Regions from separate parts of the Streptomyces sp. NPDC046203 genome, predicted to be linked through region 2. Evidence: riboswitches for the same ligand, from Rfam matches in the RefSeq annotation. Region 2 holds a riboswitch; each other region holds the start of a gene.
What was found. A riboswitch is a leader RNA that binds a small molecule or an ion and turns the genes downstream of it on or off. The one in region 2 is predicted to bind cyclic di-AMP.
Positions count from the first base shown of each region.

Region 1 (10,257 bases), on a different contig from region 2:
GCGCCATCCGTCGCGGTCCGCCATGCGCTGGTACGACCACCACACGCACGCGCGCGTGTCGGCGCGGTGCGGCGGCGGCACGTGCCGGTCAAACGTACGTCCCCGCACACGGTACGGGACCGGGTGCGGGGACGGACGGAAGCGGCGAGCCGAAGATCGGCCCTGGCGGGACATCGGCCCCGGCGAGGGATCGGCCCCGGCAGGAAGATCACCCGCGTCGGGGACCGGCCCTCACGCGGATCGGCCCTGCCGGGAATCGCCCCTGCCGGGGACCGGCCCTGACGCGGATCGGCCCTGACGGGAGATCACCCGCGCCGGGCGCGGGCCCGCCCGGGTGTCAGCCCTTGTAGCGCGGGAAGGCGCTGCGGCCGGCGTAGACCGCGGCGTCGTCGAGGATCTCCTCGATGCGCAGCAGCTGGTTGTACTTGGCGACGCGCTCGGAGCGGGCCGGGGCACCGGTCTTGATCTGGCCGCAGTTGGTGGCGACGGCCAGGTCGGCGATGGTGACGTCCTCGGTCTCGCCGGAGCGGTGGGACATCATGCACTTGAAGCCGCTGCGCTGGGCCAGCTCGACGGCGTCCAGGGTCTCGGTCAGCGAACCGATCTGGTTGACCTTGACCAGGAGGGCGTTGGCGGAGCCCTCCTCGATGCCGCGGGCCAGACGCTCCGGGTTGGTGACGAACAGGTCGTCGCCCACGAGCTGGACCTTGGCGCCGAGCTTGTCGGTGATGACCTTCCAGCCGGCCCAGTCGTCCTCGAACAGCGGGTCCTCGATGGAGACCAGCGGGTAGGCCGCGACCAGCTCCTCGTAGTACTCGGTCATCTCGGCGGCCGAGCGGGACTTGCCCTCGAACTCGTACACGCCGTCCTTGTAGAACTCGGAGGCGGCGCAGTCGAGCGCGAGCGCGATGTCCTTGCCGGGCACGTAACCGGCCTGCTTGATGGCCTCGAGGATGAGGTCGAGGGCCTCGCGGTTGGAGCCCAGGTTCGGGGCGAAGCCGCCCTCGTCGCCGAGGCCGGTCGACAGACCCTTGTCCTTCAGGACCTTCTTGAGGGTGTGGTAGACCTCGGTGCCCCAGCGCAGGGCCTCGGAGAAGGACTCCGCGCCGATCGGCGCGATCATGAACTCCTGGATGTCCACATTGGAGTCGGCGTGCGAGCCGCCGTTCAGGATGTTCATCATCGGAACGGGCAGCAGGTGCGCGTTCGGGCCGCCGAGGTAGCGGAAGAGCGGCAGGTCCGACGCCTCGGAGGCGGCGTGCGCGACGGCGAGGGAGACGCCGAGGATGGCGTTGGCGCCGAGCGAGGACTTGTCCGGGGTCGCGTCCAGGTCGAACATGGCCTGGTCGATCAGGCGCTGCTCGGTGGCGTCGTAGCCGACGAGCTCCGGGCCGATCTGCTCGATGACCGCGAGGACGGCCTTCTCGACACCCTTGCCCTGGTAGCGGTTGGGGTCACCGTCGCGAAGCTCCAGGGCCTCGAACGCACCGGTGGAGGCGCCGGACGGAACGGCAGCACGACCCGTGCTGCCGTCGTCGAGGCCGACCTCGACCTCGACGGTGGGGTTGCCTCGGGAGTCCAGGATTTCCCGGGCTACGACGACGTCGATGGACGGCACGAGCATCTCCTTCTGGGATGTGACGCTGAGTGTGACGCATGCGCAAGGTCTCGTTCGCCTTGCGACAAGAGCCTAACCGGCGCGGTGGCGACGGCCACCGGGCGCCCGCCCCCTAAGACGAAAAAGGACCCGGGGGCATGCACATGGGGACGAATCCCCTGGGTTACTCATCGGTATGGATCCGGAGGAAAGCGACGGGCGGACCCGGAATCGGACCGATGAGCGGCTCGGGGAGCGCGAAAACGGCGTGACCGACGAACACGACCCGCGACCCGCGACCGCGAACCGCGAACCACGGCCGTGCGCCCCAACCCACGAACTGCGGCCATGCGCCACGGCCGCGAACCGCGACCGGCCCGGAGCACGCGCTCCGGGCCGGTCGGGGACGGTCACGGGGTCACCACGGGGGACAGTCGCCGAACCCGCGCGAGGTGCCGCTCGTGAGAGGTGGGGGCTCACACGAGCGCGCGGCTCACTTCAGGTGGAGCTGCTGGCCCGGGTAGATCAGGTCGGCGTTCTCGACGATGTCCTTGTTCAGCTTGAACAGCTGCTGCCAGCCGCCCTTGACGCCGTTCTCCTTGGCGATCTTGCTGAGGGTGTCGCCGGAGACGACCTTGTACTCGCCGTCGCCCTTCTTGACCTTCTTGCCGGTCGGGGTGGTGACGGTCTTCTTGGCGGCGTCCTGCGGAGCGGCCTGCGGGGCCTGGCGCTGGGTGCCGCGGGTGGTCGGCTGCTCGGTGGAGCGCTGCGGCGCGGTCATGGAACCGGTGGCCGAGCCGGCGGAGGAGCCGGTGCTCTTGCTCGCCGAGGACGAGGAAGAGGAGGAGGAAGAGGCCGCCGAAGACGACGAGCCCGCCGAGGAAGAAGACGAAGACGAGGCGGCCGACGAAGAGGACGACGACGAGGCGGAGCCCGAGTACGCGGCGCCGGAGAGGCCCACGCCGCAGCTCGGCCACGCGCCCTTGCCCTGGCCCGCCAGGACCTTCTCGGCGACGGCTATCTGCTGGGTCTTCGAGGCCAGGTCGGCGCGCGAGGCGTAGGAGGTGCCGCCGTACGCCGCCCAGGTGGACGCGGAGAACTGGAGGCCGCCGTAGTAACCGTTGCCGGTGTTGATGGACCAGTTGCCACCGGACTCGCACTGCGCGACGCGGTCCCACTCGGCGGCGGTGGCGGCGGAGGCGTTGCCCGCGGCCATCAGCGGGGCGGCGACGGCGACGCCCGCGACGCTCGTCAGCGTGAGGACACGGGTGGCCTTGGAGGGACGACGGCGTTTGCCCTTGCCGGAAAACAGCATGGAGATTCTCCTCACCGACGCCTACGAGGTGAGCTGTCGGGTTCGGACCTGTGAGTTGTCCGGCCGCGTGTCCTTGCACGCGGCTCCACCCCAAGCCGGTCGTCGGCCGTCTGTTTCAACGGCCGGGCCCGGCGCTTACCTTGGGTCCCCCGCTCCTGCCTTCGGCGCATGACGCGACGACTGTTCCCATCGGCCGGCGGCAGGATTCGGCGTACCGCCCGACGGGGCCCGCGGTGGCGAGCGGTCCTGACCGTAGACACAGACCGGGGAGAAGATCAAAGCCCATCAACCCGGAAAAATCGCCCCTACTTGCTCCCCGTCAGGGGGTGTTTGTGCAGGTGAGGGGCGATTCGATCACAGCCCACGACGGCCGCACGCCCGTTCGGCAAGAGAGATCCATGTCTCACTGCGGCATTACGGACATTCAGCCCCTGACTACTCGTCGGACGAGGAGTTCTGCGACCCCAGCTTGAGGCTCTGACCAGGGACGATGAGGTCAGGGTCGGAGCCGAGCTCCTTCTTGTTGGCGTCGTAGAGCGCGGACCAGCCACCCACGAGGCCCGTACGCCGTGCGATCTCCGTCAGACTGTCTCCCGGTCTGACGGTGTATTCGTCCGCCTTGTCCGCCGTGACGGCGTTTCCGGCCACGACCTCGCTCTTGGCGGCGCCGCCTTCGCCGCCCTTCGCGCCCTTCGCGCCCTCGGCGGCATCGGCAGCGTCGGTGTCACTGCCGGCCGGGGCGGCGTGCCGTCCCGCTTCACGCGCGGCGTCCGAGCCGTCCGTACCTTCCGGCGCGGCGTCACCCCGGTGCTTGCCCTTGCTGTCGCTCTGGCCCTGGCCCTGGCCGTGGCTCTGACTCTGCCCCGTTGTCTGACCCGGGGTGGCCGTCCCGGGCGCGGTCGGCAGACCCGGCGTCACGGACGTGTCCGGGGCGGCCGGAGCCGCGGGAGCGGCCGGGGTCGTGGGCGCGCCCGGGAGGCCGGGCAGCTGGAGGACGCCGGGAATGGCGAGGAGGCCGGTCGGCGCCTGCGGGAGCGAGACGCCCGGCGCGATCGGGCCGAAGGGAGTGGCCGCCGGCGCCGGGGTGGCCGGGGCGGCGGAGGCGTCGGGGGTGGCCGGAGTGGCCATCCCGCCCGGGTACGAGTCCACGGAGCCGCCGGGTGCGGCCGGGCCGGTGCCCTGCCCGTAACCACCCTGGTCGCCCTGGTTGCCCTGGTTCCCCTGGTTGCCCTGCGACTGGCCGAACGGGTCACCCTGACCGGCCTGACCGCTCTGGCCGCCCTGGCCGTGGCCGTTCTGACCGTTCCCCTGGTTGGCCTGGTTGCCGTTCTGGCCGTGACCGGACTGGTCGCCCTGGTTTCCGTTGCCCTGGTTGCCCTGGCCGTTGTTGCCCTGACTGCCGTTGCCCTGGTTGCCGTTGCCCTGACTGCCGTTGCTCTGGCCGGCCTCGGACGGCAGGCCGTCGGTGCGGTTCGACTCGGCGACGGGAGAGTGCGACGCGCTGGGCAGCGGGCCGGAGCCCGGGTCGACGGCGGGCGCCTTGCCGTCGTGCTGGAGCCCGGCGATCGGGGCGCAGGTGTCCCACTGGGTGTCGCCGGCGGCGAACGCCTTCTCGGCGATGGCTATCTGCTGGGCCCGGCTGGCCAGGTCGGCGCTGGGCGCGTAGGCGAGACCGCCGTGCCGCTCCCAGCCGTCCTGGGTGAACTGGAGCCCGCCGTAGAGACCGTTGCCGAAGTTGGCGCTCCACGCGCCACCCGACTCGCACTCGGCGACCCGGTCCCAGGTCTGGGCATCGGCGGCGGAAGCGGACCCGGTGGCGAGCAGGGGCAGGGCCAGGGCCGATCCGGTCACTCCCGCGGCGACGACGATAGCGGGGGCCTGGCGAGGTCGACGGTGACGTCCGTTCCCGGAGCGCATGCGGAGTGCCTTTCGCGTGACGGCGTGGACTGCGGGTGAACGTAGCCGCATTCGAACGGGCGTCACAAGTCGATGCACCGCAGATCACGCGAACATCACATTTTTGACCTGTCGTCAGCTTTCGTGGCGCCGAGGGGCCGGGGTGAACTCCACGGGAAGGGTCCGCAGGCCACGCATGATGAGCCCGCCGCGCCAGCGCAGCTCGGCCGGATCGGCGCCGAGCTTCAGGTCGGGCAGCCGGGTCAGGAGCGTCGCGAGCGCCGTCTGGCCCTCCAGCCGGGCCAGCGGCGCGCCCAGGCAGTAGTGGATGCCGTGGCCGTATCCCAGGTGCTGGTTGTCGCGCCGGGCGAGGTCCAGGGTGTCCGGCTGGTCGAAGCGGGCCGGGTCGCGGTCGGCGGCGGCGAGGACGACGAGGACCGGGTCGCCGGCCGGGATCTCCTGCCCGCCGATGGTCAGCGGCTGGGTCGCGAAGCGCCAGGTCGCGAGCTCGACCGGCCCGTCGTACCGCAGCAGCTCCTCGATCCCGGTCTCCAGCAGGCCGGTCTCCCCCGCGGCGAGCGAGTCCTGGAGGCGGGTGCGCTGCCCGGGGTCGCGCAGCAGCGCGTAGACGCCGTTGCCGATGAGGTTGACGGTGGTCTCGAAGCCGGCGAAGAGAAGGATGAAGGCCATGGCGGCGGCCTCGTTCTCGGTCAGGTGCTCGCCGTGGTCCGAGGCGCGGATGAGTCCGGAGATCAGGTCGTCTCCCGGCTCTTCCCTCTTCTTGTGGATGAGTTCGGCGAGGTAGCCGCGCATCTTCTTCACCGAGCGCGCGACGCCGCCGCGCGGCCCGCCGCCGTGCCGGATCATCATCCCGGCCCAGTCGCGGAAGTCGTCCTGGTCCTCGGCCGGTACGCCGAGCAGGTCGCAGATCGCGTAGATCGGCAGCGGGAACGCGAACTCGTGGATGAGGTCCGCGCTCCCGCGCTCCGCGAAGCCGTCGATGAGCCGGTCGGTCAGCTCCTGCACGCGCGGCGCGAACTCGGCGACGCGGCGCGGGGTGAACGCCTTGGAGACGAGGCGGCGCAGCCGGGTGTGGTCCGGCGGGTCGATGTTGAGCAGGTGCGTCATCAGCTCGGCCTTGCGCTCGCCGGGGATGCCCGTCTTGCCCTTGGCGTGCGCCGGCCCGTCGTGGTGCGCCGGGTTCTTCGACAGCCGCTGGTCGGCGAGCGCCTGGCGGGCGTCCGCGTACCGGGTCACCAGCCATGCCTCCACCCCGCTGGGCAGCGTCGCCCGGTGGACGGGCGCGTGCTCGCGCAGCCAGGCGTACGCCGGGTACGGATCGGTGGCGAACTCCCAGGTGAACAGCTCGGGGGCGGGGGGTGTGCTCATGCTCCGACGGTACAAGGCGCCTGGCGGGACACCACGGGGACCATGGGCCTCATGGGGCCCATGGGTCCCGGCCGGACCGGGCCGGGCCGGGCCGGGCGGAGCCGGGCGGAGCCGGGCGGAGCCGGGCGGAGCCGGGCGGAGCCGGGCCGGGCGGAGCCGGAGCGCCCCGCCCCGGGCTGTCAGCCCACGCCCATGCCCCCGCCCTCTCCCCTATCCCCTATCGCCGGCCCCATCTCCACCCTTCCCGCGATAGGCGGCGAGGAAGACCCGGACACCCTCCTCCGCGTACCGGTCCAGATCGGCGTCGGTGTGCTGGGCGGAGCCGTGGAACATGGCCGCGTTGACGGGGATCCAGAGCAGCAGCCCGGCGAAGTGGTGCGCGGCGAGCTTCGGATCCGGGACGGTGAGCCGCCCCTCGGCGTCGAGCTGCCGGAAGGTGTCGGCGAGACCGGCGAGCACCCGCTCGAAGCCGCGCTCGTACCAGTCGGCGCCCAGCTCGGGGAACTGGTCGGCGTTGGCGATGATCAGACGCCGCAACCGCAGAACGCGGTCCTGGGTGAGGGTACGGACGAAGCTCCGGGCGAGCCGGGCCAGCCCCTCCTCCAGACCGCCGGCCCCGGCCCCGGCCCCGGCCTCGACCCCACTCCCGTCCCCGGCCCCGCTCCCCTCGCCACCGCCACCGCCATTCACGACGGTGTGGAACTCGGCCGCCGCCCCGATGATCCCGTCGACGTCGTCCGTCGTGGCGAGGACGATCTCGGCGAAGAGGGTGTCCTTGTCGGCGAAGTGCTTGTAGACGGTCTGCTTGGAGACCGCGGCCAGTTTCGCGATGTCGTCCATGCTCGTCCCCGCGTATCCCTTGGTCAGGAACACGGAGGTCGCCGCCTCCAGGATCGACTGGTGCTTGAGTGCCGAGCGGCTGTCCATGGCCGTTCCCCTCTCCCTTTTCTCTCTTCTTCTCTCCGCCCCCGTCCCCGCCGGAAACGCTCACCCGAAAGAGTACTGGACCGACCAGTACCCACCTGAGTACTGTACGGTCTAGTACCTGATCGACGGCCCCTCCCACGGCCGCCGCGTCAGCAAGCATCGGGATCGAGTTCCGTGCGAACTCGGGGGAAGGGGATCTCTCATGACCACGACCACGACCACGCACAAGGTCGTCTCCGCTGACGGCACCGCGATCGCCTGCACGGTCCGTGGCACCGGCCCGTCCGTCGTCTTGGTCGGCGGGGCGCTGATGACCGGCGCCGAATCCGCCGAACTGGCCGGACTGCTCGCCGAGCACTTCACCGTGATCACCTACGACCGCCGGGGCCGGGGCGGCAGCGGCGACACCGCGCCGTACGAGGTGGCGCGGGAGATCGAGGACCTGGAGGCGCTGATCCAGGGACCGGCCGGCGGCTCCGCCGCGCTCTTCGGGATGTCGTCCGGCGGCGCTCTCGCTCTGGAGGCCACGGCCCGGATCGGCGGCGGCGCGGTGACCCGTCTCGCGGTCTACGAGCCGCCGTTCATCACCGACGACAGCCGCCCGCCGCTGCCCGCCGACTACGTGACACGGCTGACCGAGCTGGTCGGCCGTGGGGCGTACGGGGACGCGGTCGAATACTTCATGACGGCGGCGGTCGGCGTGCCCGAGGAGGTCGTCGCGGGGATGCGTCAGGCCCCGTTCTGGGCGGGCATGGAGGCTCTCGCCCCCACGCTCTCCTACGACGGCCGGGTCATGGGCGACATCATGTCAGGGCGCCCGCTGCCGCTGGGCCGCTGGGCGTCGGTGACCGTGCCGGTGTTCGTCGGCAGCGGCGACCGGGGCGCGCCGCACATCCTGACCGGCGCTCGCGAGCTGGCCACGGCGGGCGACAACTTCACCCTGCGGGTCTTCCCCGGGGAGGAACACGCGATAGCCCCGGGGGTCCTGGCGCCCGCCCTCGCCGACTTCTTCGGCGCGAAGGCGAGGTGACCCGACTCCTTCGGCGCGAAGGCGGGGTGACGGACCTTTCTCACACCCTGAAGGCCCCGGCTGCGGCGCTTGGCCGGCGCGTGAGGTGCTTAGATCTTGTCAAGTGGATGCCCAGCTACTCAAAAGCACGTTCGCGGTCGTCGAGAGACGAGCGGAGCACGCTGTCACCTACTTCTACTCGCACCTCTTCTGGAACAACCCGCGCGTCCGCGAGCTGTTCCCCGCCGACATGGCGCCACAGAGAGACCGTCTGTTCGCCGCGCTGACCCATGTGGTGACGCATCTGGACGACCCGGCGCTCGGGGAGTACCTGGGGCAGCTGGGCCGCGACCACCGGAAGTTCCTGGCGACGCCCGCGCTCTACAGCGCGGTCGGCGCGAGCCTCCTCGCCGCGTTCGCGCACGCGTCCGGGGCCGCCTGGAGCATGGAGGCGGAGAAGGCGTGGACGGAGGCGTACGGGCTGGTGTCCGACCTGATGCAGGCCGGCGCCGGGCGGTCCGCCGAGGCGGGGCAGCCGGCCTGGTGGGACGCCGACGTGGTGCGGCACGAGCGGTACGGGCCGGATCTGACGCTGCTGACCCTGCGCCCCCGGACGCCGTTCCCCTACCTGCCGGGCCAGTACACGAGTGTCAGCACGCCGCACGCGCCGAGGATCTGGCGTACGTACTCGCTCGCCAACGCGCCGCGCCCGGACGGCACGGTCGATCTGCACATCGGCCGGGTCGAGGGCGGGGCGATGAGCACCGCGCTGTCCGACCGGCTCCGGCCGGGCGACACGGTGCGGCTGTCCGCCCCGAGCGGCGCGCTCACCGCCCGCACCCCGCCCGGCAAGCCGCGCACCTACATCGCGGCAGGCACGGGCTGGGCGCCGATCCGGGCCCTGCTCGAAGAGGCGGCGACCGACGAGCCGGCGTGCGAGGGACGGCTGTTCCTCGTCGCCCGGACCCGGGAGTACCTCTACGGCCGGGCGGACGCGGAGCGGCTGGCCGCGCACATCCCGGGGATGCGCCTCACCTCCATCACGGCCGCCCCGCGCGCACCGCGCGGTCAGGCCACGGAACGGCTGTTCCAGGCACTGCGCTCCGGCGTCAACTGGCCGGCCCACGACGTCTATCTCGCCGGTCCGCCGGAGTTCCTGACCCAGGTCTCGTCGATCCTGGCGGGGCTGGGAACGGACCCGGTCCGCATCTTCCACGACCGCATTCCCCCGATCACCCGCGCCACCACCTCCACGGCACCGGCCCGCCCGATGTCCCTCTCCGAACGCCGCATGAGCCGCCCGTCCCTCCACTGGCACAACCCGGACGCCCGCGCGCCCCGGGCGTACTGACAGGCAGCCAGTTCACCTCCCGCCCGACCCGACCCGGCACAGAGGCGGGCGGGAGACGACCCGACTCGACACCGAAGGAGACCCGAGGCCCTACGCGCTGACCTCCACGGTCAGCCCCACCACCGCCCGCACCGACACCGACCCAAGCCCCTCCCACCCGACCCACACCGGCCGCCGTCCACGACACCCCCACCACGCCCTCACCCCGACCGCTTCCACGGCCCGCCCACGTCCACGCCCCGCTGTCAGCGGCGTGCCGACGTGCCCAACACCCACCGAGTACCACCCCGCCGGGTGCCGCCCCATCGGGTGCCGCCGTCCCGGGTGCCGCCGTCCCGGGCTTCCGGGAGCCGGGCCACCGGCTCACCTCGCGGCCAATGGACCGGCCGTCTCCACCTGGTCGATCATCGTGGGATGTCGGACATGGTCGAAGCGAAGTGGAACGAGCTGCTCGCCCCGGGCGGCGGAATGCGCGTCTCGGAGTCACCGCTCCACGGCGCGTTCGCCGAACTGATCCGGGTCGCGCACGCGGAACCAGGGCTGCGCCGGTTCTTCCCCTGGACGGGCATGTGGGAGCTCCATCTCAGCCGGTGCACGGAAGTCCCGTACACCTGGGACATCCCCTACATCGGCATCTTGCGATCCGACGCCTACTACGTCGAGGGTCCGAGCCGCCGCGCCCCACGCATCATCGAGACCCACAGCCCCTACGAGGCGGTGGCAGCGGTCCTCGACCGCCTGCCGCCCCACGAAGGTCCGGCGTTCACGGGCAC
Region 1 covers NZ_JBEYZX010000019.1:48,925-59,181, reverse strand. Annotated here, with positions in the region: gene eno (phosphopyruvate hydratase) at 338-1,618, opposite strand; gene ABZ990_RS16635 (transglycosylase family protein) at 2,091-2,912, opposite strand; cyclic di-AMP (ydaO/yuaA leader) riboswitch at 2,916-3,089, opposite strand; gene ABZ990_RS16630 (transglycosylase family protein) at 3,348-4,763, opposite strand; gene ABZ990_RS16625 (cytochrome P450) at 4,944-6,197, opposite strand; gene ABZ990_RS16620 (TetR/AcrR family transcriptional regulator) at 6,408-7,124, opposite strand; gene ABZ990_RS16615 (alpha/beta hydrolase) at 7,327-8,154, shown strand; gene ABZ990_RS16610 (globin domain-containing protein) at 8,258-9,484, shown strand; gene ABZ990_RS16605 (DUF6193 family natural product biosynthesis protein) at 9,899-10,257, shown strand, end outside.
Region 1: linked by a shared signal. The riboswitch ahead of ABZ990_RS16635 (transglycosylase family protein) and the one ahead of ABZ990_RS26495 (M23 family metallopeptidase) in region 2 are both predicted to bind cyclic di-AMP.

Region 2 (10,257 bases):
TCGCCGACCTCGGGGTCCCCGCCTCCCCGCTCGCCCGGATCGACGCGGACGTGCCGGCCTCGGCGACCGCGTCCGGTGACACCGTCGCCTGGCAGCCGCGCTGGTGGCTCTCCAAGCCCGCCGCCTCCTGGACGCTGACCGTCACGGACAAGGCGACCGAGCAGCCGGTCCGCACCCTGACCGGGGGCGAGGCGCGGGGCATGCTCGCCGCCGCCTGGGACGGCAAGGACGACGCGGGGCAGCACGCCGCCGCCGGTTCCTACGCGTGGACGCTGACGGCCAAGGCGGCGGACGGCTCGGGCGCGGACCTGGAGCAGCACGGGGAGCTGCGGGTCGGCTAGGGGCTGGGGGCGGTGGGCGCGCTCGCGGCTCGGCGGGCGTGCGGCCTGATGGGCCTGTGGCTCGGTGGCGCTCGCGCCGTGACGGGTCCCGTCCGGGTGTGACCGTTCCCGTCCGAACAAGGCGCGGGCCGGACCGCTCCCGTCCGAACAGGGCGTGAGCGCGGCGGAGTCCACCATCGTCGGCACGCCCCGCCGCACGAAGCCGACCCGGGCATCGGACCCGGCACGCCCATGGCGATGCCGGGGCCGATACCCGATCGGTTTGGGGAGGGTCACGGGCTATGCTGCATGGGCGCGCCAGTCCAGGGGCCGTTAGCTCAATTGGCAGAGCAGTGGACTTTTAATCCATTGGTTGTGGGTTCGAGTCCCACACGGCCTACCAGTCGCCGACTTGTTGGCAACGCTGTGACCTGCGTGTTCTGTGGCCCGACCGGAATTTTCCGGTCGGGCCACAGCGCGTCTGACGGCCCTTCGGGGCGTTTGCGTGCCCGAAGAGTGCCCGAAGAGTGCCCGAGGTGGCCCGGGGTGAGCCGGGGCGGCCCGGGGTGATCGGGATTCAAGGAAACGGTGGCGCGGTAAATGGCGTCCTCTCGCCATGACTTCAGACTCCTCGGGCGCCGCGGACCGCGCGCCGGGCCTCGTTCCGTAGCGGAGGCAGACGGTGGGTGGGGGAGACGGACGGGGGATCAGCGCACGTCGAGTGCCGTCAGTCGGCCCCGGTCCGAGAAGATCCCGATCCCGACGGCCCAGGGCGTCACGATGGTGACGAGCATCAGGCCGGCCGGTACGTCGTCCACCCCTCGGGCCGGGGCGCGACGGCATGGCGACGGATCGCGGGTCGCGTGTGTGACACGAGCCACCGCCGCCTCCCCGGATACGGATTTCGTGTCCGGGTCGGTCATGCCGTAGGGTTGTGTTCACCGACGCGGGGTGGAGCAGCTCGGTAGCTCGCTGGGCTCATAACCCAGAGGTCGCAGGTTCAAATCCTGTCCCCGCTACTTAGTAGCCGAAGGCCCGGATCGTTTCTTACGATCCGGGCCTTTGTCGTGTTCGAGATCACGAAAAGGGTGTCCGGGGCGGGCCGAACATGCCGTAAGGTGGTGTTCACCGACGCGGGGTGGAGCAGCTCGGTAGCTCGCTGGGCTCATAACCCAGAGGTCGCAGGTTCAAATCCTGTCCCCGCTACTTAGTAGCCGAAGGCCCGGATCGTTTCTCACGATCCGGGCCTTCGTCATGTTCGGCGTCCCGAAAGCGGCGCCCGGGCCGGACCGGGCGGGTCCAGGTGGTTCGGAGCGGTTCGGGTCGGGTCCCGTCCGGCGTGTACGTCGTGCCCGTGCGCCCCGCTCTCGCCCCGGATGCGCCGTGGCCAAAACCGGCCCCGCTCCTTTGCGTCGCCCATGAGCTCCCCGTAACGTCGCGCGCACCATGAGTGAGCGCGAGAGGGTCGGCGGCGTGCGCGCGGTGGCGCGGGCGGCGGTACGGGCGGGGCGGCGCGTGCCCGCCGTGCTGTTGCTGTTCGCGCTGATCGCCCTCGTCGCCGGGGTCTGTCATGGAGCCCACGGGCACGCACTGGCCCTGAACGGGCTCGCCGGCGAGAGCGTCTCCGCGCCCGCCTCCTCGCACGGCTGCGAGATGCCGGGGGAGAAGGGCTCCTTCGACGCCCATCTGCCCGCGCAGTCCGGCGGTTCGCAGCTGTCGGCGCCGGACTTCGGGGGCGCCGTCCTCGTTCCGTACGACGAGGTCTTCCCCGAGTCCCCGCACACGCGCTGCGTCCACGGCCGGGCCGGACCCGGTCCCGAGTCCCGCAGACTGCTCATCGCCCTGGGCGTGAACCGGAACTGAGCCGGCTCGCGTACGCCCTCGCGCCCGGCGCCTTCGCCTCCGCGCGCCCGCGTACGCCCCTCCCGGCCCTCTTCCGCGCGCAGGCGCGCCCTCGTACGCCCACGGCACAGGCACAGGTAGCGGCCTCCGTGTCCGCATATGCCTCGCGGGTGCCTCCGTCTTGGCATATGCCCGCGCCCGCGCACCCCCTCCCGCACCCAAGGGACGCAGACCCCATGACGCACCCCGCCACGCTTCTCTCCGTCACCGAGCAGACCGTCGGCCGCACCCCCGTCCTGTGGATGGACGACGGCTACTGGGCCAAGCTCGAAGGCTTCAACTTCGGCGGCATCAAGGACCGGGCCGCCCTCCACATGGTCGAGCAGGCCCGCCGCCGAGGGGAGTTGCGGCCCGGCGCCCCGATCGTCGAGTCGACCTCCGGCACCCTGGGCCTCGGTCTCGCGCTCGCCGGAGTCCTGCACGGCCACCCGGTCCATGTCGTCACCGACCCGGGCCTCGAACCGATCGTCGAGCGGATGCTCACCGCCCACGGCGCGCGGGTCCATGTCGTGGCCGAGCCCGGTCCGTCCGGCGGCTGGCAGCAGGCCCGCCGGGACAAGGTCGTCGAACTGCTGCGCGCCCTGCCCGGTGCCTGGTGGCCCGACCAGTACGGGAACCCCGACAACCCGCGCGCGTACGCCGGACTCGCCGCCGAACTGTCCGAGCAGCTCGACCGGATCGACGTGCTGGTCTGCGCGGTCGGCACCGGCGGCCACTCGGCCGGCATCGCCCGCGCGCTGCGCGCCGGTTCCAGCCCGGCCCTCGAACTCGTCGGCGTCGACTCCGTCGACTCCACCGTCTTCGGCCTCCCGGCCGGCGAGCGCCTGATGCGCGGCCTCGGTTCCTCCATCCACCCGGCCAACGTCGACCACCCCGCCTTCGACGAGGTCCACTGGGTCGCCCCGGCCGAGGCGGTACGGTCCGCGCGGCGGCTCGCGGCCCGGCAGTTCGCGACGGGCGGCTGGAGCGTGGGCGCGGTCGCGCTCGTCGCGGGCTGGCTGGCCCGCACCCGGCCGCGCGGCACCCGGATCGCCGCCGTCTTCCCGGACGGGCCGCAGCGCTACTTCGACACGGTCTTCAACGACGAGTACTGCGCCCTGCACGGGCTGCTCGACGGTCCGGTACGCGACGAACCGATGGCATATGCCGAGGGTGTACGAGTCGACGGCTGGACCCGCCGGGACCTGGACCGGGACCGGGCGTGGGTCCGGGACCCGGACCGGGCGCGAGGCCAGGCCCGGGTCCCGGACCCGGGCGCCGTCCGACGGCCGGGCTCCGCCGAGCGCCCCGGGACGGAGCGGACCCGATGACCACGGCGGCGGCCCCCTCCCGGGGCGGGATCTGGAAGCAGAGCCGTACCTTCGATCCGGCCGTGCGGCTGCTCTTCCTCAACCAGCTCACCATCAATCTCGGCTTCTACATGCTGATGCCGTACCTGGCCGCCCATCTCGCCGACGGCCTCGGGATGGCGGCCTGGGCGGTCGGTCTGGTGCTCGGTGCGCGCAACCTCTCCCAGCAGGGCATGTTCCTGGTCGGCGGCGCGCTCGCCGACCGGCTCGGCTTCAAGCCGCTGATCGTCGCCGGGTGCGCGCTGCGGACGGCCGGCTTCGGCGCGCTCGCCTTCGCGCAGTCGCTGCCGGCGCTGATCGCCGCCTCGCTCGCGACGGGCCTGGCGGGCGCGCTGTTCAACCCGGCGGTGCGGGCGTATCTCGCGGCCGAGGCGGGGGAGCGGCGGGTGGCGGCGTTCGCGCTGTTCAACACGTACTACCAGGCGGGCATCCTGCTCGGGCCGCTGGTGGGGGTGGCGCTCACCGGGGTGTCGTTCCGGCTGACGTGCGTGGTGGCGGCGGTCCTGTTCGCCGGGCTGACCGTTGTACAGCTGCGGCATCTGCCCGTACGGCACAAGACGGCGGCGACCCCGGCGGACGGGGACGGCGGGGCGCGGGGGCAGTTCCGTACGGTGCTCGCGAACCGTACGTTCTGGCTGTTCTCGCTGGCCATGACCGGTTCGTACGTCCTGTCGTTCCAGGTCTACCTGGCGCTGCCGCTCGCCGCCGGGGGGACGGCGGCGACGACCGCGCTGTTCGTGGTGTCGGCGCTGGTGGCGCTGGCCGGGCAGCTGCGGATCACCGCCTGGTGCGGAGCGCGGCTGACCCGCGAGCGGTGTCTGGTGCTCGGGCTCGCCCTGATGGGGGTGGCGTTCCTCCTGCCGGCGGCGCTGGGCCGGGCCCTGGCGGGGCTGCTGCTGTGCGCGGCGGTGCTGGCGGTGGCGAACGCCGTGCTCTACCCGTACGAGATGGACACCGTCGTCGCGCTGTCCAGGGGCCGCTGGGTGGCCACCCACTACGGGCTCTACAACACCGTCTGCGGGATCGGTATCACCCTGGGGAATCTGGGGATGGGTGTCCTCCTTGACGCGACCGGCTGGTCGGCGGCGCCCTGGCTGGTGCTGTGCGCGGTCGGCCTCGGGTGTGCGGCGGCGATGGCGGCGCTCGCGCGCGGCGGACGGTTGACCACCGCGACCGCCGCCGCCACGGACGGGGAGGCAGGCGTGGACGCCGGCGCGGACAGGGACGCGGAGGCGGAGGCGGTCACGGACCCGGCCCCGGATCCGGCCGCGACCACGGTCGCGGGCCCGGATCCGGCGGTACGCCGGACGGCGGAAGAGGAGTCGCCGGACGCCACCGCCTGACCGCACCCTGGGGAGGGAGCACGAGGAGTGCGGGAAGCCCCGGAACCCAGGGAGGACGAGGAGCACAGGTGGCGCGAGCGGCGGTGCGGCGCGGGCGAAACCGGGACCGGGGCGGAGGCCGCGGTGGGGGTCGGCGCCGGGGGAACGGCGGCGGCTCCGGCTCGTACGACGGTCCGTACCGAGGCCCGTACCGCGGTGCCCGGCGCTTTCTGCGGGCGCTTCCGGCGCTGGTGATCGCGGGCGGCGTGGCATATGACGTCCTGACCCCGCCCATGTACACGGCGGCGCCGCTCCTCCCCGCGGCGCCGCTGATCGCCGCCCCGTTCTTCTCGACCCGCACCACCCTGCTGACCGGTATCGCCGCCGTCATGGCCAGTACGGGTCTGCTCTTCTTCCACAAGCAGACGAACAGCGTCGTCTCGCTCACGGAGACGCTCACCGTCGCCACGGTCTCCGCCCTCGCGGTGCTGATCAACCGGGTGATCCAGCGCAGCGGCGAGCGACTGGCCTCGGCCCGGGTGGTCGCGGAGGCGGCGCAACGGGCGGTGCTGCCCGAACCGGAGGACCGGATCCGCGGGCTGCGGATCGCGGCCCGGTACGAGGCGGCGCAGGCGGGCGCGTTCATCGGCGGCGATCTGTTCGCGGTCCAGGGCACCCCGCACGGGGTACGGGTGGTGGTCGGTGACGTACGGGGCAAGGGGATGGACGCGGTGGAGGCGGTGGCGGTCGTCATCGGCGCGTTCCGGGAGGCGGCCGAGCAGGAGGCGACGCTGGCGGGGGTCGCGGCGCGGCTCGAACGGGCGCTGGCCCGGGAGGGCGAACGGCGCGACGACCTCGACGTGTTCGAAGGCTTCACGACGGCCGTCCTCGCGGAGTTCCCCGGCGCGCCGGCGGACCCGGCGAGGCCGCGCGGGCCCGGGGAATGCGCCGGGCTCGTCCGGGTGATCAACCGGGGGCATCCCGAGCCGCTGCTGCTGTACGCCGACGGGGCGCTGCTGCCGCTGCGGCCGAGCGTGCCGGCGCTGCCGCTGGGGCTGGGGGACGTGGCCGCGTGGCCGGACCGGGCCGACGAGACGCCGTATCCGCCGGGCGCGACGCTGCTGTTCTACACGGACGGGCTGTCGGAGGCGCGGGACGCGCACGGGGTCTTCTACGATCCGGCGGAGCGGCTCGCGGGACGGATCTTCCCGGGGCCGGAGGAACTCCTCGACGCCCTGGTGGCGGACGTCCGCCGGCACACGGGCGGCGGGACGACGGACGACATGGCGCTGCTCGCGGTGGCCCGGCCCGGGGTGGGGGAGCCGGTGCGGCGGCGGACGATGCCGGTGGTGCCGGCGGACGGCCCGAAGACGCATGAGACGCATGAGGCGGATGCGGTGCGCGGGGCGGGCGGTCTGCCTGGGGCCGGTCGACCGGAGGTCGGCGAGGGCGACCAGGGTGATGACAGGGCGTAGTCGAGAGATCTCCCTCAGGTAACGACTGAGGCACCGTCATATGCCAGGTGTTCGCTGAAACCTTTCTGAAGAGGCCTCAACTCGGGCTATTCCCTCCCATTTCAATGAATGATCACAGGGGACGGCTTGGAATCCCTCACCCGCGTCTATTAACGTTCGATAACGCAGCGCGGTCGTCCCAGCCGTCGCAAGAGGCGGCACCGTGCGCACGCGCCGAATCCCGTCAGGGAACCGGGGAACCACCACATGGGGTGAATCGGGCCCCGCCGCACCCGTGCGGCTCGTCCGTAGGAGACCTTCCTGCTCCGAACCCGTCAGCTAACCCGGTAGGCGAGAAGGAAGGAAAGGAGAGCGCCTCCGTGGCGTCCAACCCCCCCACTCCGCAAGCCCCCTTCTCCCCGTACGGCCCGTACGACCCGAATGTTTCGTACGACCCGAGCGACTCGTACGACCTGAACGGCGCGTACGACCCGAACAACTCGTACGAACCGAATGGCGCGTACGAACCGAACGGCTCGTACGGCGCCTACGACGGTCCCGACGGGACCGAGAGCACGACCGGGGTGACCGGGGTGACCGGGACGGCCGAGGAGTGGAACCCCACCGAGGACTCCCTGCGGGCCCAGAGCCGTTCCGGCGGCCGGCACCGCGTCGCCAAGCGTTCCAACTTCGCCCGCTCCTCCACCGTCCTCGGCGTCGGTGTGATCGCCGCCGTCGGCGCCGGCGGTCTGGCCTCCGCGCAGCAGAAGCCGCCGGTCTCCATAGCCCTGCCGGACGTCGGCCTCCCGGACGTCAAGCTGCCCGACGTGTCCGAACTCCCGGGCGTCGGACGGCTGATGAACGGTGGCGCGAAGAAGGACGACTCCGGCATCGTCGCGGGCAACGCCAACACCCAGCCGCTCACCGCGCTCACGTACACCACCCCCGCCGACGAGGCCGCCCCCGCCGGTGCCGCCGAGGCCGGTGCTCAGCCGCAGACGCAGACCGCGGCCGACGCGGGCGAGGCGCTGCGCGCCCGTATCCTCCAGCAGGCCGAGCAGCAGCACGCGGCCGCCGACGCCGCCGAGAAGGCCGCGGCGGAGACGGCGGCGGCGGAGAAGGCCGCCGCCGAAGCCGGTGCCAAGGCCGACGCGGCCGAGAAGGCCGCCGCCGAGGCGAAGAAGAAGGCCGAGGCGGAAGCCAAGGCGAAGGCCGCGGCGAAGGCGGAGGCCGAGCGTCTGGCCAAGCTCGCCGCCAGCTTCGCGCTGCCGACCTCGTCGTACGTGCTGACCTCCACCTACGGCGTGCCCGGTTCGATGTGGTCCTCCGGCTATCACACCGGTCTGGACTTCGCCGCGCCCACCGGTACGCCGGTCAAGGCCGTGCACGGCGGCACCGTCAAGTCGGCCGCCTGGTCCGGCGCGTACGGCTACCGCATCGTCCTCGAACTCGAGGACGGTACCGAGATCTGGTACTGCCACCTGTCCTCGATGACCGCGGGCGTCGGGCAGTCCGTCGGCACCGGCGAGACCATCGGCCGGGTCGGTGCCACCGGCAACGTGACCGGCCCGCACCTCCACCTGGAGGTCCACACCGGGGACGGCTCCCGCCTCGACCCGGCGTCCTGGCTCCGCTCCAAGGGCCTGACCATCTGACCTTCCCGAGGCTCCCCGGGGTTCCCCGGGCCGCCCGGATCCCTCGGGCTTCTTCGGCCCACGCCCCTGCGCGCCTGCGCACCTTTCGGCCCGCCCGGCCCCCGTCCGTCGGTGTGACAGGGGCCGAAGAGGCGGGCGTGGAAACGGTGCGGGCCCGGACGCGCGGAGGGAAGATCGACCCATGACTTCCCTTCGCCGACTGGGCACTTCCGATCTGCACGTCTTCCCGCTCTCCCTCGGGGGCAACGTCTTCGGCTGGACCGCCGACGAGGAGGGCTCCTTCGCCGTCCTCGACGCCTACGCCGCCGCGGGCGGCAACTTCGTCGACACCGCCGACGTCTACTCGCAGTGGGTCGAGGGCCACGAGGGCGGCGAGTCCGAGACCGTCATCGGCCACTGGCTGGCCTCGCGCGGCAACCGTTCCGACATCCTCGTCGCCACCAAGGTCGGCTCCCACGCCGACTACAAGGGGCTCCGGGCGGAGACGATCAAGGCCGCCGCCGAGCAGTCCCTGCGCCGTCTCGGCACCGACTACATCGACCTCTACTACACGCACTTCGACGACGAGTCCGTGCCGGTCGAGGAGATCGTCACCGCCCTCGACGCGCTGGTGAAGGAGGGCAAGGTCCGGGCCGTCGCCGCCTCCAACATCTCGGCGGAACGGCTGCGCGCCTCCCTCGACTTCGCCGAGGCCGAGAACCTCACCCGGTACGTCGCCCTCCAGCCGCACTACAACCTGGTCTCCCGCGACACCTACGAGGGACCGCTCCAGGACACCGCCGAGGCCGCCGGACTCGCGGCCGTGCCGTACTTCGGGCTCGCGTCGGGCTTCCTCACCGGCAAGTACCGGCCGGGCCGCACCGTCGACAGCGCCCGCTCCCAGCGGCCGCTCGAACTGCTCGGGACGGAACGCGGACAGCGGGTGCTCGCGGCCCTCGACAAGGTCGCCGAGGCCCATGACGCCGAGGTCGCCTCCGTGGCCCTGGCCTGGCTGGCCTCCCGGCCGACCGTGGTCGCCCCGATCGCCTCGGCCCGTACGGTCGAGCAGCTCCCGGCGCTTCTCGCGTCCACCGAACTGAAGCTGACGGACGAGGAACTGAGCACGCTGACGGCCGCGTCCGCCTGAGTTTCGCCCGAGCCGTTCCGGGGGCGGGGCCGGGCCTGAACGGGGACGGAACCCGCTCCGGTACGGGGCCGATGGCCCGCCCTGCCCCGCCCGCGCCTCTTGCCCCGTCGCCCCGCCGTCCCCTTCGGCTCGTTCAGAAGCCGGTGGGTACCGGAGAGCCAGGTCCGGCCCCCGGTTCCCGTCGGATCCGGCCCGCCAGCCGGACCGGGAGCAGCGTGGCCGGTACGGCGAGGGCGGGCACGATCCAGCGCGACAGCTCCAGCACCTGCGCCACGGCGCCCAGGGCGAGGCAGCCGAGGAACACGGCCAGGCCCGTGAGCACGGCGGTCCTCACCAGGGCCGCCGGCCGGTGGTCGAAGGGGTGGGCGTGGCGATCGTGGTGAGGGCGGTGAGGAAGGTGGTGGTCCGGGCGGGAACGGAACCACCGCAGACCGAAGCGCAGCGACAGGATCGCGAGCAGGCCCAGGCCGGTGGCGATGCCCGTACTCGTCCGGGTCTCGTCGCGCGGCTCGTCGAGGGTGGCCTGCCGGGCCTCGTCGGTGGCGAGCGCCACGACCCTCCCGCGCCAGAGCGTCCCGGCGACCCGGTCCCCCGGCCGCAGCCGTTCCAGTAGAGGGCCAGGATCCGCGAAGCTCACCGTGGGCCGCAGGACGGGACTGTTCAGCGATGCCTGGTAGCGGCGGCTTCGGGGAGTCCGGTCGACCACGATGCCGGCCACCGTGAACGCGACCGCCCGCAGACAGCCCTCCGGTCCGGCGGTGTCGGCGTCGTTGATGTCGGCGGTCTCGGCGGCCGATCGTGCGCCGGCGGTGACGGGACACGGCTCGGCGGCCCGGTAGTCCGCGTTCCACGACACCGCACCCGGTATGCGGTGGACGAAGCTGTCGAAGGACACCACCCCGAGCAGCAGCCCCAGCACGAGCGCGCCCACCCCGGCGAACCGCGCCAGGCCCCCGCCGTACGGACCGCTCCCGGGCCGCCACCGGACGGGCCCGTCGCCGTCCACCGGATCCTGCGCGTTCCCCACGGCCACCGGAGTCCCCCTCGCGTCCCCGCGCCGGAACTCCCCGCCTCCCCCTGAGACGGCCCCCTCCCGGCTGCCCCCGCAGTCTTCAGCCCAGGATGATCT
Region 2 covers NZ_JBEYZX010000050.1:21,917-32,173, reverse strand. Annotated here, with positions in the region: gene ABZ990_RS26540 (FlgD immunoglobulin-like domain containing protein) at 1-341, shown strand, start outside; tRNA gene ABZ990_RS26535 (tRNA-Lys) at 648-723, shown strand; gene ABZ990_RS26530 (hypothetical protein) at 1,028-1,201, opposite strand; tRNA gene ABZ990_RS26525 (tRNA-Met) at 1,266-1,339, shown strand; tRNA gene ABZ990_RS26520 (tRNA-Met) at 1,453-1,526, shown strand; gene ABZ990_RS26515 (hypothetical protein) at 1,767-2,183, shown strand; gene ABZ990_RS26510 (PLP-dependent cysteine synthase family protein) at 2,399-3,532, shown strand; gene ABZ990_RS26505 (MFS transporter) at 3,529-4,914, shown strand; gene ABZ990_RS26500 (PP2C family protein-serine/threonine phosphatase) at 5,142-6,368, shown strand; cyclic di-AMP (ydaO/yuaA leader) riboswitch at 6,570-6,716, shown strand; gene ABZ990_RS26495 (M23 family metallopeptidase) at 6,932-8,002, shown strand; gene ABZ990_RS26490 (aldo/keto reductase) at 8,184-9,128, shown strand; gene ABZ990_RS26485 (hypothetical protein) at 9,262-10,161, opposite strand.

Region 3 (10,257 bases), on a different contig from region 2:
GCGGGCACGAGCGCGGCGGCGGGAAGGGGCCCGGAAGCGGGGGCGGCGGGCATGGATGCGGCGGCCGGCTTCGGTTCATCCGTCCGGCCGAGCGCGAAGAACACCACCACGGCCGTCACCACCGCCGACGGCACCGCGAGCAGCAGCAGTGGGGTCCGCCAGGCCGACCCGGTGGCCGAGGCGAGCGGGACCGCGACGGCGGGACCGGCCGCGGCGCCGAACGTGAGCGCGCCCGAGTAGAGCGCGGACGCCCTCGGCACGGAACGCGGGAAGCGCTGCTTGATGAGTCCCGGGATCAGCACGTTGGCTATCCCGATCGGCGCGGCCACGAGCACGGTTCCGGCGAAGAGGGCCAGGGAGGAGGACCCCGCGCGGACGACTCCGCCGAGGGCCAGGACGCCGAGCGAGGCGATCAGCAGGGTGCGGGTGGAGTGGCGGCGGGCGAGGCGCGGGGCGCCGAACGCGAACACGCCCAGGCACAGAACGGGCAGCGAGGTGAGGACGCCCGCGGCGGTGTCGCCGAGCCCCAGGTCGGTGCGGAGCACCGCGAGAAGCGGGGCGACGGAGGTCAGGGGCGCGCGTAAGTCGAGCGCGACGAGAGCGAGGGCCACGATGAGCAGGGCTCCGGCACCAACGGGCCGGGGCGGCACCGGGAGTCGCTCCGTCCCCGGTTCGACAGCGGGTGGACGCAGGCGCATGACACGGTCCGATCTCTTCGGGGCCGGGAGGCCCGACGAGCCAATTGCGATACAGTACGCATTGAATCAAAATTGAGGGCCGTGTCGACACCCCCACGGACTTTCGCGGCGCGGAGCCGGTCCGCCGGGCCCGATCCACGGGACCTGGCAGACCGGACCTGGCAGACCGGGCCCGGCGGACCGGTACGCGAACCCTCGCATCGCACCGGAAGGCGGCAGAACCGTGTCCCGCAGTTCAACAGACCCCGACGCGACCGCCCGGACGGCCGGACGCAAGAAGGACCCGGAGATCGACCGGGCGGTGCTGCGCGCCACGCTCGAACTCCTGGAGGAGACCGGGTACGCGGCGACCTCGATCAGCGCGGTCGCCTCCCACGTGGGCGTCTACCGGCCCGCCATCTACCGCCGCTGGCCGTCGAAACAGCACCTGGTGGCGGCGGCCGTCGCCTCGGCGCTCGGTTCCGAGCCGACGCCGGACACCGGTGACGTACGCGCCGACCTGCTCACCAGCATCGGCACGCTGGTCGACGCCTTCACCTCGACCGGGGTGAGCCGGGTGCTGCCCGCACTGGTGGCGGACCTCTCCCAACAGCCGGATCTGCAACGGGACTTCATGGACTCCGTCTTCCTGCCCCGCCGCGCCTCCACCGCCCGCAGGCTGCGGGCCGCCGCCGAACGCGGCGAGATCCGGGGGGACTTCGACCTCGAATTCATCCTGGACGCCCTGGCCGCCCCGCTCTACTACCGGGCCCTGTTCGGCCATGGCCCCCTCACCCGGGCCGTGGCCGAACAGAGCGTCGACCTGGTCCTCGCCTCGCTGCGTACGAACTGACGAGGCATCACGTCCGTACGGGGGCGCGGAAGTCACCGGTCCGCAGGCGGCCGCCTCAGTCCTCGCGTACCAGATCCAGATCGCGTACCGGCCGCTCCGGCCGTCGCGGCACCGGCCACGCGCGCTTGACCGTCGGCGAGACGTCCCGCCACCACGGTCGCGCCGGAAGCTCTCCGCCGGGCTCGAAGGGCTGTCCCGGGACGGGGACGGCGATCGCCTGCCCGACCGCGCCGGCCGCCGCCATCGTCCACTCCCCCGGCTCGGCCCAGGCGTGCAGGGAGAGGTTGAACGTCCCCCAGTGGATCGGCAGCAGGACCCCGTCCGCCCGGCCCCGCTGGAGGTCGAGATGGCTCTGCACGCCCTGCGAGGGATTCATGTGGATGTCCGGCCACGCGCCGGGCAGCGGCTCGCCGTCCTGGCGCCCCTGGGGCCAGAACTCGGAGTACGCGCCGATCTGGATCATGGTCGCGTCGAACGGGCCGTGGGTGGCACCGATGTCCCGGAAGCCGGAGAAGTAGCCGGTGTCCCCGCTGTGGTAGATCCGGTGCTCCGGCCCCTCGGCCACCCAGGAAGCCCACAGGGTGTGCTGCTGATTGCGCAGGCCGCGCCCGCAGAAGTGCCGCGCGGGGGTGGCGGTGAGGCGCAGGTCGCCGACGCCGGTGGACTCGTTCCAGTCCAGCTCGCGCACCCGGGAGGGGGACACGCCCCAGTGCTCCAGATGGGCGCCGACCCCGAGCGGCACCGCGAACAGGGTGTCGGTGGTGGCCAGCGCTTTGATCGTCGGCAGGTCGAGATGGTCGTAGTGGTCGTGCGAGATGACGACGACGTCGACCGGCCCAAGGGCGGCGAGCGGCGCCGGTACGGGATGCAGCCGCTTCGGCCCGGCGAACGCGAACGGCGAGCAGCGGTCGCCCCAGACCGGATCGAACAGCACCCGGTGGCCGTCGATCTCGGCGAGGACACTCGAGTGGCCCATCCAGGTGAGGCGCAGTCCGGTGGCGGGGGGCCGGGCCAGATCGGCGACCGTCGTCGGATGGACGGGGATCCGGCCGGCGGGGGCACGGCGGGCGCGCGCCTCCTTCCCGAAGTAGACCTTGGCGAACTCCTTCGCCGAACCCGACGGCCTCGGCCGGTTCGGGTCGGGGTTGACGAAGACCCCGTCGGCGAAGTTCGGGGATCTGCGGATACGCGCCAGGCGCTCCCCCGTCGGGTCGGCGCCGAAAGCCGCGGGCCGCAGACCGCGCAGCCGTACCCGCGGCGAGGAGTCGGAGCCAGTGCCGGTCACGGAGCCTCCTGGAGTCAAGGGTCTTCTCATTATGGGCGCCCTCGGCCGGACGCCACCCGTGGTCGCCTCCGTACGGAGGGCATTCACGCGAAGCCGCGCCGACGCGCCGCACGGATGATCATGCACCGGTCAGGTCTGTGTAGGGTGCGAGGCGTGGCGAAAGTGCGGTTGAACGTGGCCGAGCGGCGGCAGGAGCTGCTGCGGGCGGCCGCCGTCCAGATCGGGGCCCGGGGTGTCACGGCGGTCCGGATCGCCGATGTCGCCGCCGAGCTCGGGGTCAGCAACGCCCTTGTCCTGTACCACTTCCCGACCAAGGAACAGCTGGTCGCCGCGGCCTTCGCGCACGCCGCCGAGGAGGACCTGGCCCGGCTGCGCACCCTGCTCGGGCGGCGCACCACGGCGGTCCGGCGGCTGCGCGCCGCAGTCCGCTGGTACACCCCGACCGGCCGGGCCGACGGCTGGCGTCTGTGGATCGAGGGCTGGGCCGCGGGCCCGCGCGAACCGGCCCTGCGCGAGGTCGCGGGCGCGCTCGACCGGGCCTGGAAAGAGGAGCTCGCGGCGGTCATCGGGCAGGGGGTGACGGCCGGGGAATTCCCGTGCCCGGACCCGGTCGCCGCGGCCTGGCGGCTGACCGCGTTCCTGGACGGCCTGGCCGTCCAGATGACCTCGTACCCCGGCGCGCTCCCCCGCACCACCATGGTGACGTGGGCGGACGCCGCCCTGGCCCGCGAACTGGGCCTCGCCGCGCTGCCCCGGAACGGCGCGGCGGGCTCGTCGACTCGCGCGGGGACACCGGACGCGTAACCCGGGAACCCGCCCCGCCCCGCCCGCCGGGATCCCGCTTCGACGAAACTTCGGGCGGGCCGGCGAGTCCGAGGGCCGGCCCGGCCCGCGTTCCGGGGGCATCCGCGCCGATCCCCCGGGATCCCTTCGTGTGATCTTCGGGCTTCGCGTGCCGGATGAAACCGCGCGGAACGGCAACCGGTGCGAGCATGCGCGCAGCGGGGCCGGAAGACCGCTTCGGGCCCCAGGACCGGAAGGCGCTCAGCATGGGTATCCAGCCATGGTCCGCGGTGAAGTACCAGGACAACCGCGGGGCCCCCACCACCCGGGTCTCCGTGGTGATGGACCCCGTTCCGGCCGGCAAGCTGCTGATCGTCGAGCACCTGTCCGGTTACGCGGCCATCGGCCAGAACGACACCATGGACGAGCTCTGGGCTTCGGACGGCGGCACCCAGCAGGTCCAGCTCCCCCTCCACTTCGCGTCGAGCCCGCTGAACTACGGCGGCGCTCTCGGGGTCGCGCGCAATCACCAATTCGGCTCCCCGGTCCGCATGTACGTGTCCGGCGGCACGGCGATCACCGTCAGCGCCGACGCCAACACCGCCGGCTTCCTGCTGGCCAAGGTCGTCGGTCAGCTCGTCGACCCCTGACCCCTGCTCCCCCGGCCCGCGCCGCCGCCGGACCGGCCGGGGACCGCCGGGACGGGACGAACAGGGACCGGCGGGCCGGCCCGTGCTCAGGGGCGGCGGCCCCAGGCGGAGATCATCGGCGAGGTCGCGAGGTCGAGACGACCCGCCTCGACGTTCGCGAGGTGCCGCTCGATCTCGTCCTCGGTGGCCAGACCCGCCGCGAGGAGCCGGTCGCGCACATGCCGGACCGTCGCCGCCTCCAGTACGTCACAGGCGGGCGCCGTGATCGGGAAGTACGCGTCGGCGGCGACGTCCGCAAGGCCCGCCTCGCGCAGCAGCCGGGGCAGCCGGCGGCCGTACGCGAGGTCGGCGCCGCGCTCGGCGAGCAGCTTCCGGAAACCGGTGCGCAGTTTGTTGGCGAGGGCCTGCTCGGGACCGTACTCGTCGAGACAGATCAGCGGCTGAGCCGCCGGATCGGCGTCCTCCAGGAGGAGCCACCCGCCGGGGCGCAGTGCCCCGGCCATCGCGGCGAGGGCCCGGTCCCGGTCGGCGACGTGCACCAGCACCAGCCGCGCGTGGATCAGGTCGAAGCCGTCGCCGGGCGGCTCGTCCGCGCCCACGTCGTGCCGCAGCACCTCGACGCCGGACGCCGCGCCGGCGGCCCAGGAGGTGTCGATGTCGGTCGCCACCACCCGGCCGTCCGGACCGACCCGGTCTGCCAGCCAGTCCACCACGGTCGTACCGCCGGCCCCGACCTCCCAGCAGCGCCAGCCCGGGGCGATCCCCAGCCGCTCGATGTGCCGGAAGGTCGACGGGTCGAACAGCGCGCCGAGCGCGCCGAAGCGGACGCCCGCCTCGGCCCGGGCGTTGTCCAGGAGGTAACCCCGCTCCTCGGCGTCACGGCCGGCGGGACCACGGGACTGCGATGCGGAAGATGTCATGAGCCGATTGTCCCGCCGGCGTGCGAAGCGCCCCCGTCGCACCCCCCGCCGCACCCTCGTCGCGCCCCCGGACACGACGGCACCGGCCCCGCCCCACGCGTACAGGGGGCAAGGCCGGTGCGAGTGCCGGGGCCGGTCCGGCGCTGGTCCGGTCCGCTACAGCGGCAGCAGGTCGGGGCGCTTGGCCTCGACGTTGTCGCCGGAGCTCTCGCCGCGCAGCCGCCGGCCGATCCACGGGACGAGGTACTCCTTCGCCCAGTGCATGTCGTCCTTGCGGACTTCCAGGGTGCCGCGCGGCGGCAGCGGCGGCCAGACCTGCTCGGGGTCGGCCGGCACCGGCATGCCGAGGACCTGGGCGGCGCGCAGCGCGACCCGGGTGTGCCCCTCGGGCGAGAGGTGCAGCCGGTCGTCGTCCCAGGCGCGGCGGTCCTGGACGGACCGCAGCGACCACAGGTCGAGCACCGGGCAGCCGTAGCGGTCGGCGATGGCCCGTACGTGCCCGTTGTACGTGGCGATCTTGCCGCGCAGGTGCTTGAGCAGCGGCACGTCGCGGGTGTCGAAGCCGGTCGCCACCATGATGGTGCCGACGGCGGAGCTCAGGTCGGCGATGGCGCTCTCGAAGCGCTCGGCAACGTCGTCGGGGTCCGTGCCGGGGCGGATGATGTCGTTGCCGCCGGCGCAGATGGTCACCAGGTCGGGGGCGAGTTCCTTCGCCCGCGGGATCTGTTCCGCGACAATCTGGTCGAGCAGGCGCCCCCGTACGGCCAGATTCGCGTAGCGGAAGTCGTCGTGCTCCGGCAGCCGGTCGGCCAGCAGGACCGCGAAACGGTCCGCCCAGCCGACGAATGTCCCGTCGGGCCCGGGGTCTCCGACGCCCTCCGTGAAACTGTCACCGATAGCCGCGTACGACCCGATTGCGTTCATGTCTCGTGTTGTCGAATCGTCTGCCACGGGAGCACATCTTTGCCGGACGGATGTGACCTACGCGACCGTAAGGAGGGGTTGACGGCGGGTGATATATGCCACCGATAAAGATTCGACCAAATCGGAATACGCGTCCGGCCCCCGGCGCGGGTGCGCCGGGGGCCGGTTACGGGGCCTGCTTCACGGGCGGGCTCGGAGGGCCTTTCCGCCGTTTCGGGACGGCCGGGTCGGACGGGTCAGACGGCGACGCCGTGCTGCCGCAGGGCGGCCAGCGGGTCGATGTCGGAGCCGTAGTCCGGCCCGGTGCGCATCTCGAAGTGCAGGTGCGGGCCGGTCACATTGCCGGTCGCGCCGGACAGGCCGATCTGCTGGCCACCGGAGACGGCCTGGCCTGCGGAAACGGTGATCGAGGAGAGGTGGGCGTACTGCGAGTAGGTGCCGTCGGCGTGCTTGATCACGACCTGGTTGCCGTAGGAGCCGCCCCAGCCGGCGGAGTAGACGGTGCCGGGGCCGACGGCGCGAACGGTGGTGCCGGTGGCCGCCATGAAGTCGACACCGGTGTGGTAGCCGGAGGACCACATCGAGCCGGAGGCGCGGTACGGGGTGGAGGTGCCGCCGCTGACGGGGGCGACCCAGCCGGAGGAGGCAGTCGCGCCAGAGGAGGCGGTCGAACCGGCCGGGACCGAGGCCGCAGTGCCGGTGGACACGGCGGCGGACGCCGGGGACGAGGCCGAAGCCGGGGACGAGGCCGACACCGAGACCGTGGGGGCCGGCGTGGACGCCTGGGTGGAGGCACCGGCGGCCGACGCGGTGACGCGCTCGGCACCACGCGAAGCGGAGGCGGAGGCGGAAGCGGAGGCGGTGGACACGCCGTCGGCGCTCCGCCCGACGCTCTGCGAGGCGGCGGCCCTCGGGGTGGCGATCTTCGGGGTGGCGATCTTCGGGGCAGCGGCGGCCTGGCCGGTGTGCGGAGCGCCGAGGACGAGCTTCATGCCCGGGAAGATCAGCGACGGGTTCTCGCCGACCACCTGGCGGTTGTCGTGGTAGAGCCGGTGCCAGCCGCCGGCCAGCCGGTGCTCCGCGGCGATCTTGGACAGGTGGTCGCCGGGCACCACGGTGTACGCGCTCGCGCCGCCACCGGGGGCGGTGGCCGGGACCGATGCCGGGACGGACGCCGGAGTGGCAACGGGAACCTGTCGGGGCGTCGCGGCCGGAACGGCCCGTTCGGCGGCATGGGCGCCGGTCGCGCCGATCAGCGGCAGCGCGACGACGGCCCCGCCGGCGCTCGCGGCGACTATTCCACGGCCGAACGGGCGGGCCTTGCGGCGGCGGTGCTTACCCTTCGCGGGCATGACGGCATTCCTCTCCGTCGCCTGCGAGGTGAGCTGTCGGGTTCGGACGGGAGATGTCCGGCCGCGCGTTCACGCGACTTCACCCCGAGCCGTCCTTCGTGGCGCGCCTTTTCATTTCGGGCGCCGAGGAACCGGCGTAAAACCTGGGTCCCCCGCTCCTGCCGGGTACGGGTGAGTGCGGATTCCGGGCGGCGGCAGGATTCGGCGGTCCGTCCGGATGGAACGCGACGCTAGACGAGCCGTGTCGGCGGGAACAAGCCGCCTTATTCCTTTTCCCCATGATCACGGCGCGCCGGGCCCGCATTCCGGCCACGCCGCATCGATGACGCCCCATCGATTGGCTTTCCGTGAAAGGGAATTGAAAAGGACGCTCCACCACGGTCCGTCATGTTTATGACGCTGCTCACGCCCCGGCGCCCATCCCCCCAGCAATCAGGGCGCGTTATATCGAACCCGCTAATTCGGGCAGATCGCCCACCGGTGCCCCGAGGGGTGCACCGTGAAGCGGGCACCGGGATGATGCCGGAAAACCGATCCCGAGAGCAGGAGCGACCGTGACGCAAGCGACGACCGAGCCCGAGCTCACCGGCGTACGCAACTTCCGTGACCTGGGCGGGCTGCCGACCGCGGACGGCCGGGCCGTCCGCACCGGGCGGCTGTTCCGCAGCGGCCATCTGGCGCACGCCACCACCGAGGACGCGGCCTTCCTCACCGCCCTGTCCCTGCATACGGTGTTCGACCTCCGCAATGACGCCGACCGGCGCCTGGAGGGGCCGGACGTGGCACTGCCCGGGGTGACGAACGTGAGCATCCCGCTCAGCGACCCCGCCGACGGCAAGGACTTCTGGAAGCTGGTGCGCTCCGGCGAACTGGCGCGGCTGCGGGAGGTCCTGGGCGAGGGCCAGGCGGCGGGGCGGATGACCCGCTCGTACCGGAGGATGATCGTCGAGCGGACCGCCGAGCACAGCCGGATCCTGCACACGATGGCCGGGGACAGCGTTCCGGCGCTGATGCACTGCGCGGCGGGGAAGGACCGGGCGGGGCTCGCGATCGCGATATCCCTGCTGGCGGTGGGGGTCGAGCGGGAGGCGATCGAGGCGGACTATCTGAAGTCCAACGCCCCGCACCGGCGCTACCGGATGAAGCGCAGCCCCACCGCCCCGGACGGGATGTCTCCGGAGGTGATGGAGCTGCTGGCCCCGCTCTTCGACGCGCGGGTGGAGTATCTGCGCGCCGGGTTCGAGGCGATCGAGTCGACCTGGGGGTCGGTCGACGCGTATCTCCTGACGGGCCTGGGACTGGCCCCGGAAACCCGTGAGCGGCTGCGAGAGCGGCTGCTCACGGAAGCGTAGGGGGCTGGGCCTGGGGCGGTCGGCCGGGGGCCGGCCGCCGAGACCGCTTCGCCTGCCGCCGTGTTACTGGCCGCCGCCCATCTCGAAGAGCAGGTAGAGGAAGCCGGCGAACAGGTGACCCGCGATGAGGTAGGCGAAGAGACGGAGCACGAGCCCCTTGGGGAACTTGCCGCCACCACGCTCTTCACCGGTGACCGGTACGGACTTGTCGGACATGTCGAATCCTTTCTGGGGGCTCAGCGGCTGTGCGGAGTCCCGTTGCCGAGGCACAGCTCGGCGGCGGGGCTCTGGATCAGGGTGTGGACGAACATCAGCTCGGCCCCTGCCTGGGTGGCGGCGCCGACCCGGTGCGGGGTGAGCGAGTCGTAGTGGGCGCTGTCCCCAGGATCGAGAACGTGCACCGTGTCGCCGAGCGCGAGCCTGACCCGTCCCTCCAGGACGTGGATCCACTCCTCGCCGGGGTGCATCCGGACGATGTCGGCGCTGGTGGCGAAGGGGATGTGGACGCGCAGGCACTGCATGGCGCGCCCGGCGGCTCCGGCCTGGCGGTAGATCCAGCCGTCGGCCTCGACGGGATCGGAGCGGCCGGCCCGGACGATCGGGTCGCGCTCGGGCAGCGTCTCGCCCAGCAGTTCGGAGACCGTCGTACCGTAGATACGGGAGAGGGAGAGCAGCATGGGCAGCGAGGGCTGCCGGTTCCCCGTCTCCAGTCGGGAGAGGTGAGCCGGCGAGAGCCCGGCCCGTTGGGCGGCGCCCTCCAGCGTGAGCCCCCGGCGGCGCCGCAGGGCCCGCAGCTGCGGGGCGACGTCCTGCAGGACGTCGGTAACGTGGTCCATGCCTCCATTGGGCCAGGATCGTGCCTCTGAGGCAAATTTCTTGCCTCAGAGGCAAACCCTCACGGGAGCGGCTTCTCCCGCACCCGGCGGCTCCCGACGACTCTGCGGGCACGCAGCCCCGCAGCCGGCCCTACGAGGCCGACACAGCCTGTTTGACCAGGGTCTTCCCGAAGTCCCACAGGAGCCCGCCGCCCCCGTGCGCGTCGTCCATGACCGCGGTGAAGGCGGTGACGAAGCGGTCGACGTCCTTCTCGTCGATGATCAGCGGCGGGAGCAGCTTGATCACTTCCAGATGGTCGCCGGACACCTGTGTGAGGATGCGGTGGCGCTGGAGCAGCGGCACCACGACCATCTGCGCGAAGAGCCCCTTGCGGGCCGCCTGGAGCATGGCCCAGCGGCCGCGCAGCCCGAGCGAGGTCGGGCGGCCGAACTCGATGCCGATCATCAGTCCTCGGCCGCGGATCTCCTTGAGGAGTTCGTAGCGGGGTACGAGCTCCCGCAGCCGGGAGGCGAGCAGGTCGCCGGTGCGGCGGACGTGCGCGACGGTGTCCTCGGACTCCATGACGGAGAGCACGGCGAGCCCGGCGGCCATGGCCTGCGCGTTGGAGCCGAAGCTGGCCGAGTG
Region 3 covers NZ_JBEYZX010000004.1:111,776-122,032, forward strand. Annotated here, with positions in the region: gene ABZ990_RS04970 (MFS transporter) at 1-611, opposite strand, end outside; gene ABZ990_RS04975 (TetR/AcrR family transcriptional regulator) at 922-1,530, shown strand; gene ABZ990_RS04980 (MBL fold metallo-hydrolase) at 1,586-2,815, opposite strand; gene ABZ990_RS04985 (TetR/AcrR family transcriptional regulator) at 2,969-3,619, shown strand; gene ABZ990_RS04990 (hypothetical protein) at 3,865-4,248, shown strand; gene ABZ990_RS04995 (methyltransferase domain-containing protein) at 4,335-5,168, opposite strand; gene ABZ990_RS05000 (SGNH/GDSL hydrolase family protein) at 5,325-6,092, opposite strand; gene ABZ990_RS05005 (peptidoglycan DD-metalloendopeptidase family protein) at 6,329-7,444, opposite strand; cyclic di-AMP (ydaO/yuaA leader) riboswitch at 7,450-7,628, opposite strand; gene ABZ990_RS05010 (tyrosine-protein phosphatase) at 7,999-8,796, shown strand; gene ABZ990_RS05015 (DUF6126 family protein) at 8,860-9,012, opposite strand; gene ABZ990_RS05020 (helix-turn-helix domain-containing protein) at 9,033-9,632, opposite strand; gene ABZ990_RS05025 (aspartate aminotransferase family protein) at 9,763-10,257, opposite strand, start outside.
Region 3: linked by a shared signal. The riboswitch ahead of ABZ990_RS05005 (peptidoglycan DD-metalloendopeptidase family protein) and the one ahead of ABZ990_RS26495 (M23 family metallopeptidase) in region 2 are both predicted to bind cyclic di-AMP.